2 regions of the Streptomyces sp. NBC_01334 genome follow, and region 2 is predicted to be linked to the other one. Evidence: riboswitches for the same ligand, from Rfam matches in the RefSeq annotation. Region 2 holds a riboswitch; the other holds the start of a gene.
What was found. Region 2 has a riboswitch for glycine ahead of gcvT (glycine cleavage system aminomethyltransferase GcvT). Riboswitches for the same ligand answer to the same signal wherever they lie in the genome.

Region 1 (2,928 bases), 4.8 Mb from region 2:
GGCCCAGGAACGGGGGTCCGTCACCGAACGGCGGTATGTGACCGCCTCCGGTCTGGAGGTGAAGGTCGGCATCGGATCCGCCCGCTGGGCGCGGACCGATCCGGTCGACGCCGGCACCCGAAGAGTCGTCACGGACGGCGCCCGGCCGCTGTACGACCCTGCCGGGATTCTCGGCGCGCTGATACAGGCCTGCGGCTGAGGGGCCGAGGTGGTTCAGCTGTCGTCCGTACCCGCCAGCCGGCCGAAGTCGCGGTCGGGGAGCGGGGGAGCGGCGCCCACGTCGAGGCCGTAGTGGTGGTAGAGCTGGAGTTCCTGTTCGGGGGAGAGGTGGCGACCCACGCCGAAGTCGGGAGCGTCCTTGATCAGGGCCCGTTCGAAGGGGATGCGCAGAGTGCCCTCGACCAGTTGGCTGGGCTCCAGGGGGACGAAGGCGTCGCGGGAGAACAGACCGGTACGTATGGCCGCCCACTCCGGAACTCCGGTGGCGTCGTCGAGGTAGACCTCGTCGACCGTGCCGATCTTGGTGCCGTTGCGGTCGAACGCCTTGCGGCCGATCAGGTTGCGCGGATCGATGTCGGTCTGCACGGGCCCTCCACTTGGTCGCAACTCATCCGTAAGCACTACAAAAGAGCACATTGGGACGAGCGGCCACTCGAGCGAGTCTCGTGGACCCCGCTGGTAGTCTGACAACGGCTGCTGACACCGCGCGGGAGAGTCCTCCGGACATCACCGGAGGCGCCGAAGGAGCAAATCCTCCCCGGAATCTCTCAGGCTCACGTACCGCACGGACGAGGTCACTCTGGAAAGCAGGGCGGGTGCCGACGGCGTCGACGGTTTCCGCTCTCACCGACGGTGAAAGCCGGGTGCCCTCGGGCGACCCGGTGAAGCTCTCAGGTTGAGATGACAGAGGGGGAGGTCGTCCGGGTACCCACCGTGGTGACCCTCGAAGGTCGTGTCAGACCAGGAGGCCTCCGTAATGACCGCCCACCGCATTCCGCTCACAGAGCTCGAGCAGGGAATTCCCTTCGAACAGCGCCACATCGGGCCCGACCTCGAAGCGCGGGCCAAGATGCTCGCACAGGTCGGCTACGGCTCGCTCGACGAGCTCACCGCCGCAGCGGTCCCGGATGTGATCAAGAACGCCGACGCGCTGGACCTGCCGGGCGCGCGCACCGAGGCCGAGGTGCTGGCCGAACTGCGCTCGCTGGCCGACCGCAACCAGGTCCTCGACTCGATGATCGGCCTCGGCTACTACGGGACGTTCACGCCGCCGGTGATCCTGCGCAACGTCATGGAGAACCCGGCCTGGTACACGGCCTACACGCCGTACCAGCCGGAGATCTCCCAGGGCCGGCTCGAGGCGCTGCTGAACTTCCAGACCGTGGTCGCCGACCTCACCGGGCTGCCGACCTCCGGCGCGTCGCTGCTCGACGAGGGCACGGCAGCCGCCGAGGCGATGGCGCTGTCCCGGCGCATGGGGAAGAACAAGAAGGGTCTCTTCCTCATCGACGCGGACGCGCTGCCGCAGACGATCGCCGTGATCGAGACCCGCGCCGAGCCGACGGGCGTGGAGGTCGTCGTCGCCGACCTGAGCGACGGGATCCCGGCGGAGATCGCCGCGCGGGAGATCAACGGCGTGCTCGTCCAGTACCCCGGCGCCTCCGGTGCCGTACGTGACCTCGAGGCGCTCGTCGACCAGGCGCACGGGCTCGGCGCGCTGGTCACCGTCGCCGCGGATCTGCTCGCGCTGACGCTGCTGAAGTCGCCGGGCGAGCTGGGGGCGGACATCGCGGTCGGTACGACGCAGAGGTTCGGCGTGCCGATGGGCTTCGGCGGGCCGCACGCCGGTTACATGGCCGTCCGCGAGCAGTTCGCGCGCAGCCTGCCCGGGCGGCTGGTGGGCGTGTCGGTGGACGCCGACGGGCACAAGGCCTACCGGCTCGCGCTCCAGACACGTGAGCAGCACATCCGGCGCGAGAAGGCCACCAGCAACATCTGCACGGCGCAGGTGCTGCTGGCGGTGATGGCGGGGATGTACGCCGTCTACCACGGTCCCGACGGGCTGCGGGCGATCGCTCGGCGCACGCACCGCTACGCCTCGATCCTGGCCGCCGGTCTCGAGGCCGGCGGCGTCGAGGTCGTGCACGGGTCGTACTTCGACACGCTGACCGTGCGGGTGCCGGCGAAGGCCGCCGAGGTCGTCGCCGCCGCGCGGGAGCTCGGGGTCAACCTGCACCTCGTCGACGCCGACCAGGTGTCGATCGCCTGCGACGAGACGACCGCGCGGGCGCAGGTGTCCGCCGTCTGGGCCGCCTTCGGGGTGGACGGCGACATCGAGGCGCTCGACGCGGCCATTGCCGACTCCCTGCCCGCCGGGCTGCTGCGGTCCGACGCGGTCCTGACGCATCCCGTCTTCCACCAGCACCGTTCCGAGACCGCGATGCTGCGTTACCTGCGCAGGCTCGCGGACCGGGACTACGCGCTGGACCGGGGCATGATCCCGCTGGGCTCCTGCACCATGAAGCTCAACGCGACCACCGAGATGGAGCCGGTCACCTGGCCCGAGTTCGGGCAGCTGCACCCCTTCGCGCCGGCCGAGCAGGCGGAGGGCTACCTGACGCTCATCCGCGAGCTGGAGGAGCGGCTCGCCGAGGTCACCGGGTACGACAAGGTGTCGCTCCAGCCGAACGCCGGGTCGCAGGGCGAGCTGGCCGGGCTGCTCGCCGTCCGCGGGTACCACCGGGGCAACGGGGATGAGCAGCGGACCGTGTGCCTCATCCCGTCCTCCGCGCACGGCACGAACGCGGCCAGTGCCGTGATGGCGGGCATGAAGGTCGTCGTCGTGAAGACCGCCGAGGACGGCGAGATCGACGTCGAGGACCTGCGGGCGAAGATCGAGCGGCACCGGGACGAGCTGTCGGTGCTGAT
Region 2 (2,928 bases):
GACGACGGCGAACCCGGCGCGCGGGACCCGACGGCCCTCGGCGACCAGGCCGACGAGGACGCGCGGGGGCTGCGAGGCGGCGCGCTCGGCGGCCGCCTCCAGCGCCGTACGCCCGACGAAGTCGCCGTCCTTGTCGAACTTCACCACCCGGCCGAGCCCCGCGTCGAACGGGGTGAGGGAGGTGCTCAGCTCGTGCCCGTACAGCGGCATGCCCGCCTCCAGGCGCAGCGTGTCCCGGCAGGACAGACCGCAGGGCACCAGTCCGACGCCCTCGCCGGCCTTGGTCAGCGCCTGCCACAGCTCGACGGCGTGCTCCGGCCGGACGAACAGTTCGAAGCCGTCCTCGCCGGTGTAACCGGTGCGTGCGATGAGGGCGGGGACGCCGGCGACGGTGCCGGGCAGACCGGCGTAGTACTTCAGGCCGTCCAGGTCGGCGTCGGTGACGGCGGCGAGGATGCCGGGGGACTCGGGGCCCTGCACGGCGATCAGCGCGTAGGCGTCACGGTCGTCGCGGACCTCCGCGTCGAAGCCCGCGGCGCGCTCGGCCAGCGCGTCCAGTACGACCTGCGCGTTGGAGGCGTTGGCCACCACCATGAACTCGGTGTCGGCCAGCCGGTAGACGATCAGGTCGTCCAGGATGCCGCCGTCCGTCCGGCAGATCATCGTGTAGCGGGCGCGGCCGTTCTTGACCGCCCCGATGTTGCCCACCAGGGCGAAGTCGAGAAGGGCGGCGGCCTGCGGGCCGGTGACGGTGATCTCGCCCATGTGCGACAGGTCGAAGAGCCCGGCCCTGGTGCGGACGGCGTGGTGCTCGTCGCGCTCGGAGCCGTAGCGCAGGGGCATGTCCCAGCCGGCGAAGTCGGTCATCGTCGCGCCGAGCGCACGATGCACCGCGTCGAGGGCGGTGTGGCGCTGCGCGGCGGTCTGGTCGGATGCGGGGTCGGTACTGCTCATCGGGCGTTCGTCTCCCAAGGCATGACGGCACGGCGAGGTCGTTCCTCCCCATCTGTCATCGGAACCTGAGAGGTTCGCCATGACGGCCCGCGACGGGATCGGTCATGACTTGCACCTTGGGTGGGGCCACTGCAGACAGCGGCCCGCTTTTCAGATGTGCCTCGCCCGCGCGGTAACGGGGCCTGAGAGATTCAAGGGAGGGACTTGCTCCTTCGGCGCCCCAGCGAAGCTGCTGCTGAGGACTCTCCCGCGCGGATTCAAACGGCCGGTATGCAGTTGGCGCGGCCATCATTGCACGGCTCGCCCCGATCACGGCAGGCCGCATCTGTAACCGGCTTGTGTCGGTACGCGCACGAAATCGCCGGGCGTGGCGCATTACCTTCTCTTTACGCTCGGTGGGGATGAGGACACCATCTGACCCCAGGGGAGGACGATCACGGTGAACAGGACGACCAGGGCGAGGTCCACGGCATTCGCGACCGGCTCGGGGATCGCGCTGCCCGCGCAGCCCGTCGCCCCGACCCGGGAGGCGTGCGGCCCGCAGTCGGCGCCCGTCGTCCGCGACCTGCGCGAGCGGGCCGGCCGCAGCCCGCACGGCCTGCTCTTCGGTCCCCGTGACCTGGTCGTGGTCACCGGTCTGCCCGGCAGCGGCAAGTCCACCCTCATGCGGCGGACCGTGCAGGGCATCCGCGTCGACTCCCAGGACACCCGGGACCGCTGGGACGCCCGCGCCCCCCGCTTCCTGCCCTACGGCCTCTACCGCCCCCTCGTCCGGCTCGCCCACTACGCCGGACTGCGCCGGGCGCTGCGCAGCGGCGAGGGCGTCGTCGTGCACGACTGCGGTACCCAGGCCTGGGTGCGTGACTGGCTGGCCCGCGAGGCCCGCCGCCGCGGCGGCACCCTCCACCTGCTGCTGCTGGACGTCGCCGCGGACACGGCCCTGGAGGGGCAGCGCGAGCGCGGCCGGGGCGTCTCCCGGTACGCGTTCCTGCGCCACCGCCACGCCGCCGCCCGGCTGGCGCGCTCGGTGGAGAAGGGCCGGCTGCCCCAGGGCTGCGGCTCGGCGGTGCTGCTCGACCGCGCGGCGGCCGACACGCTGCGCCGCATCGGTTTCACGGGCTAGGTCGTGTCCGCAAAGTCCCGCGACTCCGGCAAGATCCGGAAGACAGGCTTCAGGGCTCGGGTGCGACCCCCGGTACCCGCTAGCCTTTCAGCCACAGCGAAGTGAGCGGTTCTCAGCAGGCGGTAGGCAGATGGATTTCCCCCCGGCGAACTTTCCGACGGACTTCTCCGCGGACTTTCCGGCGCAGGCACACCCCCATCCGCACGGCGGATGGCCCGGCAACGAGCTGGAGGAGGTGCTCTCCGTCTCCCTCGGCGTGCCGGGAGCCGGCGGCCGGATCGTCGAGGTGCTCGGACGCAGCTTCGTCTGGGTGCCGCTGCCCGGTGGCGGCGGCCCGCACAGCGGCCCCCTCGACCTGCCCACGATGGAGATCGAGGGCCAGGTGTACGTGCCGGTCTTCAGCTCCGAGGAGCAGTTCCGGCAGGTCGTCGGCTCGCACATGTCGTTCACGATCGCTCCGGCGGTGGAGTTCGCCCGGGGGCTGCCCCCGCAGGTGGGCATCCTGGTGAACCCGGACGGCGTGGTCGGTGTCCCGCTGCCCCCGCCGGCCGTGGCCGAGCTCTGCCGGGCGGGCCGCACCCCGCTGGACGGCACCGCGGCCGGCGGCCGGGTCCGCCTCTACGAGCCCGACTGGCAGGACGACCCGATGGACTTCCTGGCCGCGGCCTCGGCCGAGTTCGAGGCCACGGGCGTGGTCCGCACGGCCCGCCGCTGCCTGGCCGCCATCGAGACGGCGGACCCGGTGATGTTCGTGGGCGTGGAACTCTCCCAGATGGAAGGCGACCTGAGGGCCCTGCCGCTGGAGGCCCTGGGCAGGGCTCTGGGCAGGACCTCGGCCCCCTGGCCGGTCA

Region 1: it holds a riboswitch for glycine, as region 2 does, so the genes downstream of both, gcvP (aminomethyl-transferring glycine dehydrogenase) here and gcvT (glycine cleavage system aminomethyltransferase GcvT) in region 2, are expected to answer to the same signal.

The regions. Positions count from the first base shown of each region.
Region 1 covers NZ_CP130718.1:1,884,856-1,887,783, reverse strand. Annotated here, with positions in the region: gene OG736_RS08565 (nucleotidyltransferase domain-containing protein) at 1-199, shown strand, start outside; gene OG736_RS08560 (PRC-barrel domain-containing protein) at 214-585, opposite strand; glycine riboswitch at 698-793, shown strand; gene gcvP (aminomethyl-transferring glycine dehydrogenase) at 977-2,928, shown strand, end outside.
Region 2 covers NZ_CP130718.1:6,717,302-6,720,229, forward strand. Annotated here, with positions in the region: gene gcvT (glycine cleavage system aminomethyltransferase GcvT) at 1-954, opposite strand, end outside; glycine riboswitch at 997-1,114, opposite strand; glycine riboswitch at 1,115-1,214, opposite strand; gene OG736_RS30315 (AAA family ATPase) at 1,388-2,077, shown strand; gene OG736_RS30320 (enhanced serine sensitivity protein SseB) at 2,208-2,928, shown strand, end outside.